DNA from 3 places in the Streptomyces sp. SCA2-17 genome. Region 2 is predicted to be linked to each of the others. Evidence: riboswitches for the same ligand, from Rfam matches in the RefSeq annotation. Region 2 holds a riboswitch; each other region holds the start of a gene.
The links. Region 2 has a riboswitch for cobalamin ahead of PS271_RS07280 (SCO2321 family membrane protein). Riboswitches for the same ligand answer to the same signal wherever they lie in the genome.
Positions count from the first base shown of each region.

Region 1: linked by a shared signal. The riboswitch ahead of PS271_RS05305 (cobalamin biosynthesis protein) and the one ahead of PS271_RS07280 (SCO2321 family membrane protein) in region 2 are both predicted to bind cobalamin.
Region 3: linked by a shared signal. The riboswitch ahead of metE (5-methyltetrahydropteroyltriglutamate--homocysteine S-methyltransferase) and the one ahead of PS271_RS07280 (SCO2321 family membrane protein) in region 2 are both predicted to bind cobalamin.

Region 1 covers NZ_CP117521.1:1,188,067-1,191,331, forward strand. Annotated here, with positions in the region: gene PS271_RS05295 (inorganic phosphate transporter) at 1-941, shown strand, start outside; gene PS271_RS05300 (hypothetical protein) at 961-1,194, shown strand; cobalamin riboswitch at 1,377-1,497, shown strand; gene PS271_RS05305 (cobalamin biosynthesis protein) at 1,626-2,591, shown strand; gene PS271_RS05310 (cobyric acid synthase) at 2,621-3,265, shown strand, end outside.
Region 2 covers NZ_CP117521.1:1,633,673-1,636,937, reverse strand. Annotated here, with positions in the region: gene PS271_RS07285 (SCO2322 family protein) at 1-401, opposite strand, end outside; gene PS271_RS07280 (SCO2321 family membrane protein) at 398-1,675, opposite strand; cobalamin riboswitch at 1,862-2,015, opposite strand; gene PS271_RS07275 (aldehyde dehydrogenase) at 2,278-3,265, shown strand, end outside.
Region 3 covers NZ_CP117521.1:108,554-111,818, reverse strand. Annotated here, with positions in the region: gene metE (5-methyltetrahydropteroyltriglutamate--homocysteine S-methyltransferase) at 1-1,590, opposite strand, end outside; cobalamin riboswitch at 1,773-1,982, opposite strand; gene PS271_RS00510 (hypothetical protein) at 2,023-2,415, opposite strand; gene PS271_RS00505 (hypothetical protein) at 2,633-2,989, shown strand; gene PS271_RS00500 (hypothetical protein) at 3,090-3,265, shown strand, end outside.

The DNA.
Region 1 (3,265 bases), 450 kb from region 2:
TGCCCTCCAGCTCCTCGCACGCCCTCTTCGGCGGTCTCATCGGCGCGACGATCGTCTCCGTCGGCTTCGACGCGGTCAATGCCGACAAGGTCGTCATGAAGGTCCTCATCCCCGCCGTCGCCGCGCCGATCGTGGCCGGCCTCGCCGCCTGGTGCGCGACCCGGCTCACCTACCGGCTCGCCCGCGGCCGCGACGAGCGCGACACCGCCAAGGGCTACCGCGCCGGGCAGATCGCCTCGGCCGCCCTGGTCTCCCTCGCCCACGGCACCAACGACGCCCAGAAGACGATGGGCGTGATCACCCTCGCGCTCGTCGCCGGCGGCGTCGTCGCGCCGCACTCCGACCCGCCGATGTGGGTCATCGTCTCGGCCGGCCTGGCCATCGCCCTCGGCACGTACCTGGGCGGCTGGCGCATCATCCAGACCCTCGGCAAGGGCCTCACCGACATCAAGCCCGCGCAGGGCTTCGCCGCCCAGACCGGCGCCGCGACCGTGATCCTCGCCTCCTCGCACATCGGCTTCGCGCTCTCCACCACCCAGGTCTGCTCCGGCTCGATCATGGGCGCCGGCCTCGGCCGCAAGGGCGGCGTCGTGCGCTGGTCCACCGCCGGGCGCATGGTCATGGCCTGGGGCCTGACCCTGCCCGCGGCCGGCCTCGTCGCCGGCGGCGCGGCCCTCCTCGCCGACCAGGGCGACTGGGGCGTCGGCGCGGTCGCCGTCCTCGGCCTGGGCGTCTCCGCCGCGATCTGGCTGGCCTCGCGCCGCAAGCCCGTCACCCACGACGACCTGGACGCGCGCGACGCCGTCGCCGGCGCCGAGCCGGCCGGTGTCGTCACCGCGGCCCTGCAGGCCGTCGCCCCGCCGCCGGCCGGGCCCCTGGCCTCCGCGGCCTCCCCCTCCCCCGAGGCCGGGCGGGCTCCTGCCGCCGCCGCGGCGAGCTAAGGCATAAGGAAGACACAGCATGCACATCGACTGGGCAGCTCTCGGCCAGGTCTTCGGCGTCAGCCTCGTGGTGACGGTCGGCCTGGTGGGCATCTTCACCCTCGGCATCATGGGCACGGCGCCCCGCACGGGGGCCTCGGCGGACGCGGCCGCGGGTACGGGCGCGGGGGCGCTCGCGCGCTCCGGCGCGTACGCGTGCTTCGCCCTGTGCGCGGCGGCCGTGGGCTACGGCATCTACTTGATCGTGGCGTAAGCGCACGCTCCGACGACGACGGCCGGGCCCCCGAGGGGGCCCGGCCGTTCGCGTGCCCAGGGGCAATTCCGTTGCCGCGCAACAGAACTCCCGCCGGAGGCGTCCGCGTCGGGCCAGGTCAGACATGAGTTGACGGCGCCCGCGGCGCATGGTGGACTTCCGGAGCCAAACGGCGACAGCAGAGGAAGCCGGTGCGAATCCGGCGCGGTCCCGCCACTGTCACCGGGGAGCGTCTCCCCACACCATGGCCACGGCGGCGAGCCGGAAGGCCGGGGCGGACGCGGATCCGGGAGCCAGGAGACTCTGGTCGCCGGTCACGTCGAGCCAGGGCGCGGACCCTGAGTGAGGACACATCGTCATGCCCGGCGCCCGCCACCGAACGCCCCGCAGCACCCTCTTCCCCCGCCGAGGCGTGACGGCGGTCTGAGCCGATGCGTGCCGACCCGATCGGTTTCGCGTGCGGCGCCGCCCTCGGCTTCCTCGGTGACCGCGTCCTGGGCGACCCCCGCCGCGGCCACCCCGTCGCCGCGTTCGGCCGCGCCGCGCTCGCCGTGGAGCAGCGCCTGTGGCGCGACGACCGCGGCCGCGGCGCCCTGCACACGCTGGTGTGCGCCGGGGGCGCTGCCGCCGGCGCCGCGCTGCTGGCCCGTACCGTACGCGCCTCCCGTTCCCGTACCGCCGAGGTCGCGCTGACCGCCGCCGCCACCTGGGCCGTGCTCGGCGGCACATCGCTGGGCCGCGAGGCGCGCGCCATCGGGGGCGCGCTCGCCGCCGGTGACGTGGACGTCGCCCGCGAGCGCCTGCCGCACCTGTGCGGCCGCGACCCGCAGGCGCTGGACGGTCAGCAGATCGCCCGCGCCGTCGTGGAGTCGGTGGCCGAGAACACCTCGGACGCCGTCGTCGGCGCCCTCGTGTGGGGCGCGTTCGGCGGCGTGCCCGGCCTGGTGGCGTTCCGGGCCGTGAACACCCTGGACGCCATGGTCGGCCACAAGTCGGCCCGTTACCGCCGCTTCGGCTGGGCCTCGGCCCGCCTGGACGACGTGGCCGGCTGGCCCGGCGCCCGCCTGACCGCCGCCCTCACCGTCCTCGCGGGCCCGGACCGGCGCGGCGCCTGGCGCGTGGCCCGGCGCGACGCTTCCCGTCACCCGAGCCCCAACGCGGGCCCCGTGGAGGCGGCGTTCGCGGGGGCGCTCGGCGTGCGGCTGGGCGGCACGCTCGCGTACGCGGGCCGGGTCGAGCACCGCCCCGTCCTGGGCGCGGAGAACCGCCCCGTGCGGACGGACGACATCGAGCGCGCGGTACGCCTCTCGCGCCGCGTGTCGCTGCTGGCCCTGGGGACGGCGGTGGCGGCCCGCACAGTGGGCAGCCTGTTGACGACGGCAAGGAGGAACCGGTGACGGCTGACAGGAGCGGGCCCGGGGGCCCGCTGGGCGGGGGCCTGCTGGTGGCCGGCACCACCTCGGACGCGGGCAAGAGCGTGGTGACGGCCGGCATCTGCCGCTGGCTGGTCCGCAAGGGCGTCAAGGTCGCGCCGTTCAAGGCGCAGAACATGTCGCTCAACTCGTTCGTGACGCGCGAGGGCGCGGAGATAGGCCGCGCGCAGGCCATGCAGGCGGCCGCGGCCCGCGTGGAGCCGAGCGCGCTCATGAACCCCGTCCTGCTGAAGCCCGGCGGGGACCGCAGCAGCCAGGTCGTCCTGATGGGCAAGCCGGTCGGCGAGCTGAGTGCCCGCGGCTACCACGCGGGCCGCCAGGAGCAGTTGTTCGGCACGGTGACCGAGTGCCTGGAGGAGCTGCGGCGCACGCACGACGCGGTGATCTGCGAGGGCGCGGGCAGCCCGGCCGAGATCAACCTGCGGCGCAGCGACATCGTCAACATGGGCATCGCCCGGGCGGCCCGGCTGCCCGTGGTCGTGGTGGGCGACATCGACCGCGGCGGGGTCTTCGCGTCGTTCTTCGGCACGACGGCGCTGCTGTCGCCGGAGGACCAGGAGCTGATAGCGGGTTACGTCGTCAACAAGTTCCGGGGCGACGTGACGCTGCTGGAGCCGGGCCTGGACATGCTGTACGAG
Region 2 (3,265 bases):
TGGGCGCAGGCCGAGCGGGCCGCGGGCGGCGTCTCGCCGTCGGGCGCGTCCGCGGGCGTGCCGAAGTCGAGGACGACGGCGACGCGCTTCGCCCCGTCCTTGGCGGCCGTACGGTCGCAGACCTCCCCGAAGCCGGCCGCGGCGCGCGGCTTCGCGGCGTCGGCGGAGTCCGCGCTGACCGCGAACCGGAACCCGATCACGTCCCCGTCGCCGGGCCGCGCCGTGCCCGGTCCCTGCGTCGCGTACGCCCACTGGCCGCCGGAGCTCTGCCAGAACGACCAGTACCGGTAGCCGGCGGCCTGCGCCGGGGCGGCACCGAGGAGCGTGACGAGGGCAGCGACGAGTACGGCGGCGAGCGCGGTGACGACCGCGCCGCCGCGCACCGCGACGGCCCGCGTCACAGCTGCCGCTGCTTCTTCTTGCGGCCGCTGATCAGGAAGCCGATGCCGGCGCCGAAGGCCAGGCCGACGCCGACGATCCACCACACGTTGATCGTGACGGAGTCGTCCTTCTTCTCCTCGTCCTCCTTGCCCATGCCGCCCGTCGCGTGCTTCTCCGGGGCCGGGCCGGTGGCGTTCAGCTGGTCCACGAGGTTCGCGCCCGCGAAGTCGCGCGGGTCGCCGCCCGCGGCACGCGTGGCGAGGATCAGCTTGGCGAGCCGGCCGGGCTGGCCCTTGGCCCACTCGGCCGTGCCGCTCTCCTTGGACCGGAGCCACTTCAGGGGCTTCTCGGCGGCGGCGCGGTGGCCGCCCGCGGCCAGGGCGAGGGCGGCGTCGGCGGTGTTGCCCTGGTCGGGCTTGGCGGGGGCGCCGGGCATGGACGGCAGCAGGTAGCCGCCGTTCTTGTCCATGGTGGCCACGAGGTAGCCGTCCACGGCACCGGCGGCCGCGGCGGCGTCCTTCGGCCTGGCCTTCTCGTCGCCGGCCGGGCACTCCAGCGCCTTGACGGGCTGGTCGGCGTCCTTCTTCAGGGGCTCGAAGAGGAAGCCCTTGCCGAGCGTGGCGAGTGCGGCGGCGGCGCTGGCGAGGTTGTCGGCGCGCAGCCCCTTGTCGTCCTTCAGGTACGCGAACGCGCCGCGTTCGCCCTCCTTCGCGTCGCAGCCGAGCTGGAAGGTCAGCAGCGTCTCGATGGGGTTCTTGCCGTTCTTGACGGCGTCCTTGGCCGGGTCCTGGCCGGCCGCCGCGAACGCGCCGAGCGCGATGGAGGTGGAGTTGGCGTCGCTGGGGCTGCCGGCCTGGTAGCCCCAGCCGCCGTCGTCGTTCTGGTGGGCCTTGAGCCAGTCCAGGCCCTTCTTGACGGCGTCCGCGCGCCCGCCCGCGGCCGCGAGGCCCTGCACGGCCGCGGCGGTGGCGTCCGTGAACTCGTCCTTCTTCGGGTCGCACGCCTTGGCCGTGTCCGCCCGGTAGCCGGGGAAGCCACCGTCCTCGCACTGCTGGCCCGCGAGCCAGTCGACCGCCGGCTTGGCCGGGGTGACGCCCATGGCGTTCTGCGCCATGAAGGCCAGGGACTGCCGGAAGACACCGTCGAACTTCGGGTCGGCCGTGCCGTAGAGCCCCGGCGCCGGGGACGGTGAACCGTCGGCGAAGGCGGCGGGGGCCGCGGCCGCGCCCAGGACGGCGGCGGTGGCCAGGGCCGCGGCGCCGCGGCGCGCGTGGACGGCGAGGGAGGGGGCCATGGGGTCGAGCCTCTCGGTGGGTGTCACTGCGGGGGCGGGGACGGGGGCGTGGGCCGGCCGACGGGTCCGCGGCCGCGCACCGCCGCCTCCCCGCGCGGCCGCGCGCGGTGGCACCGGGCTCGGCTCCGCATACCTCGGCGGTGCCGGTGGAACGGGCGGCACCGCCGAGGCGGTACGACCGGTTCCGGAAGCCTGCCGCCTGGACCGGGTGGTCCGGCTCGTACGGTCGCCGGGCGGCGGGCCGTAGTCACGGTTGCGGGTCAGCGCCGGATTTGCACCGGCTTCCCCCGTTCCGAGGCGGGATGAAGTTGTCACGGACACTTTAACCGGCCGGGTTGAAGATCAACGGTCCGGCGGACTGTTGCCCGCCGCCGGGCGGGCTGCTAAGTGTCTGATGCCGAGTCTCTGATGCTGCGTCAGTTCTTTGGTTACGGCGCGCAGGACTCCGCACACCCGCGGGAGGCATCCGGATCATGAACCAGCACGGGAACGGACCGGTCGTGAACCAGCAGGGGAACGGGCCGGCCGTGAACCAGCGGCACGGGAACGGGGCGGCCGGGCACGGACCGGTCGAATACGGACAGCTCTTCATCGGCGGCGCCATGGCCGACCCGCTCGGCCGCGCCGTCATCGACGTCGTCTCGCCGCACACCGAGGAGGTCATCGGCCGCGTCCCGCACGCCTCGCGCGAGGACGTCGACCGGGCCGTCGCCGCGGCCCGCACGGCCTTCGACTCCGGCGTCTGGGCCGACCGGCCCCTCGCCGAGCGCATCGAGGTCGTCACCCGCATCAAGGACGGCATCGCCGCCCGGCACGAGGAGATCGCCCGGGTCGTCTCCGCCCAGAACGGCTCCCCGTACTCCTGGAGCGTCCTCGCCCAGGCCCTCGGCGCGATGATGGTGTGGGACTGCGCCATAGCCGTCGCCCGCGGCCTGCCCTACGAGGAGCGGCGGGCCGGCGCCCTCGGGCCGCTGCTGGTGCGGCGCGAGCCCGTCGGCGTCGTCGCGGCCGTCGTGCCGTGGAACGTCCCGCAGCTCGTGACGGCCGCCAAGCTCGCGCCCGCGCTGCTCACGGGCTGCTCGGTGGTGCTCAAGCCGTCGCCGGAGACGCCCCTGGACGCGTACCTCCTCGCGGAGATCGTCACGGAGGCGGGCCTGCCGGAGGGCGTCCTGTCGATCCTGCCCGCCGGCCGGGAGGTCAGCGAGTACCTCGTCGGGCACCCCGGCGTCGACAAGGTGGCGTTCACCGGCTCGGTCGCGGCGGGCAAGCGCGTCATGGAGGTCGCGGCGCGCCACCTCACCCGCGTCACCCTGGAGCTCGGCGGCAAGTCCGCGGCGATCGTCCTGCCGGACGCCGACCTGGAGGCGGCCGTCGCCGGCATCGCCCCCACGGCCTGGATGAACAACGGCCAGGCGTGCGTCGCCCAGACCCGCATCCTCGCCCCCCGCGCCCACTACGCCGAGCTGGCCGAGCGCTTCGCGGCCGCCGCCTCCGCCCTCGTCGTCGGCGACCCCCTCGACCCCGCCACCGAGGTCGGCCCGCTCGTCGCCGAGCGGCAGCGCCGCCGGTCCCTGGAGTACATCGCGCTCG
Region 3 (3,265 bases), 1.5 Mb from region 2:
GCGCGTGCCGTACGACTGGACCCAGCCGTGCTGCGTGGCCAGATAGCCCGTCAGCTGCTCGGCGAAGTACTGCACCATGTCGTTGCGCTCGGGCTCGCCGTGCACGAGGACGTCGATGCCCGCCTTCTCCTGGTAGGAGATGACCTCGCGGATCTCGGCCTTGATGCGCTCCTCGTACGCCGCGGTGTCGATCCGCCCGGCGCGCAGGTCGGCGCGGGCGGTGCGCAGCTCGCTCGTCTGCGGGAAGGAGCCGATCGTGGTGACCGGCAGCAGGGGCAGGCCGAGGTGGGCCCGCTGGGCGGCGGCCCGCTGCTCGTACGGCTGCGAGCGGCGGCCGTCGGACCCGGTGACGGCGGCGGCGCGGGAGCGGACGGCCGGGTCGCGGGTGATGGCCGAGCCGGCCCGCGAGGCCAGGTCGGCGCGGTTGGCGGCCAGGGCGGCCGCGATGGTGTCGGGGCCCTGCGCCAGGCCGCGGGCCAGCGTGACCACCTCGGTGGTCTTCTGGCGGGCGAAGGCGAGCCAGCGGGCGATCTGCGGGTCGATGTCCCGCTCGGCCGCCGCGTCGAGCGGCACGTGCAGCAGGGAGCAGGACGAGGAGACGTCGACCCGGTCGGCGAGGCCGAGGAGCGTGCCGAGCACGGACAGGGACTTCTCGAAGTCGTTGATCCACACGTTGCGGCCGTTGACGACGCCGGCGAGGAGGCGCTTGCCGGGCAGCCCGCCCGCGGCCGCGAGGTCGCCGAGGTTGGCGGCGGCGGGGCCGGTGAAGTCCAGGGCGAGGCCCTCGACCGGCGCCTTGGCGAGGACCGGGAGGGCCTCGCCGAGCCGGTCGAAGTAGGAGGCGACCAGCAGCTTGGGCCGGTCGGTGCGGCCGCCCAGATCGCGGTAGGCGCGGGCGGCGGCGTTCAGCTCGGCGGGGGAGCGGTCCTGGACCAGGGCGGGCTCGTCGAGCTGCACCCACGCGGCGCCCGCGGCCCGCAGGTCGGCGAGCACCTCGGCGTACACCGGCAGCAGCCGGTCGAGGAGGGTGAGCGGCTCGAAGCCCGGGGCGACGCCCGGCGCGGGCTTGGCCAGCAGCAGGTACGTGACGGGGCCGACGAGCACCGGACGGGCCGTCAGGCCCAGCGCCAGAGCCTCCTTCAGCTCCGCGACCTGCTTGGTGGAGTCCGCGGAGAAGACCGTGTCGGGGCCGAGTTCGGGGACCAGATAGTGGTAGTTGGTGTCGAACCACTTGGTCATCTCAAGCGGTGCCACCTCCTGCGTGCCACGGGCCATGGCGAAGTAGCCGTCCAGGGCGTCGGCGTCGACGGCCGCGCGGTGCCGCGCGGGAATCGCCCCGACCATCACACTGGTGTCCAGGACGTGGTCGTAGAACGAGAAGTCTCCGGTGGGCACTTCGTGCACACCGGCCCCGGCCAGCTGCTGCCAGTTCGTACGGCGCAGTGCAGCGGCCGTGTCCCGCAGGGCACCGGCCGTGACGCGGCCCTTCCAGTACCCCTCGATCGCCTTCTTCAGTTCACGGCCCTGCCCCTGCCGGGGATAGCCGTGGACGGTGGCCTGTGCTGCCGCGGCTGCGGACTTGCTGGTCACGGAACTCTCCTTCGCGAGCGTGCGTGCGTCCATGACCCCGGGACGGGCGGAAGGCGCGAAGGAACGGCAGACCTGACGGGACACTGCCTGCCGCGGTGCGGTCGCCATTGCGCCGCCGCGTCGTGCCCGCCTGATGTGTGCGCCGACCCGCCCTCGAGGTCACCGGGATCTCCGTGCGCTCGGCAGCGCACGGGCAGTCGGCAGGTCTTCGGACTCGCGGGCACGCCACATGGCACCTAATGGCCGTCGCTTCCCGGACCCTTGCGGATCCAGTGCGTATGACGGCGGTCGTTCCCGCTCACCGCTGCGGGGCAGTCCCGGATTCCCACCGGGTTCCCTCTTGCGACGCGCCTGCCTGGCGAGCAGGGCGAACCAGCTGCACCGTCACTCTAGGCTGCGGGGCAGGGTCACGGAAGAGTGAAGTGGCGCGCCTCACGAGCCGGTTCGCGTGGCCAGGCGCAGCCGCAGCTCCATTTCGTGCTCGCCGGAGACGTGACCGCGGTGCTCGGCGGCGAAGGCGCGCTCCAGTTCTTCCTTGACCTGGCGGACCGGGTCGGCGGCCCCGAACAGGTCGGCCGTGACCGTGCCCGACAGGGGAGCCCGCCCCGGCTCTGCCGCGCCCTCGCCCCGCCGCGTGCGGGTGTCGACGGTCATGCACCAGATCATGGGGCCCGCGCCGGGCGCGCCCGGGCTGGTCTCGCTGCGCGGCGGTCCCGCTTCGGGGAAGACGGCCTCCAGGACGCCGAAGACGGCACCCGCGTCCTGATGGCCGCAGTCCGTCAGATGCACGCTGACGTGGTCCGCACTCTCCCGGGCATCCGTCACCTGCTCCTCCTCCGCCGTCGTTGCCGTGACCGGGGGCCGCCGCCGTGCGAGGGGAAGCCCTGCTCCGACCGTACGGCGCACCCGGGTTCCGTGCCGCGGGCTGTGCGACCATACGGGCCAGGTGCCCCGTTCCCGCCGGGAGATGCCGTCCCGGCTCCCGCGCCCTCACCCGAACGGTGGAATGCGCCCAAAGTAATTGACTGATTACGCTTGGTGCATGACCCTGTGGAGCCCCGCACCGCCGCCCTCGCAGTCCGCGTTGCGGGCCGCCGTGGCCGTGCTGGTCTCCGTCCTGCTGCTCTTCTCCGGAGGCAGCGGCACGGTGCTGGCCCTGGGCTCCGGCCCGGAAGAGAGCCCCGTGTCCGTGGAGTTCGCCAGTGCGGACGACTGCGTCGCGGACAACCGCACGCCCCGCGTCCAGGCCTCTCCCGGCAGGCGCACGTGCCTGCCCTCCTCACAGGACTCCGAGGGATCCGGATCCCCATGGGCATCCGGCTGCCGGCTGACACCGCCGGCACCCGAAGGCCCCGCGGCCACCGCGGGCCACGCGCGCAACGACGTCCTGCGCTGCTGAGAGGAACCCCCGCCCGTCCCGCCCCGTACGGGACGGGCCGTCGCGTCCGGCACGCCCGGAACTTCCCTCACACCACAGGCACGAGAAGCAGAGAGACGTCATGCCCCTCGATCCCGCGCGCGTCCTGAGCGCCTATCTGCGCGCCCAGGTCTACCGCGCCCCCGAGCCCGACCCCGAGCACGCCTCCGCCGCAGGCGCGCGGCCCCCGGCCGCCGCCCCGAACCCGCCGGCCCCGCCGGACTCCACGCACCCGTCGAACCCGCCGAGCCCTTCGGC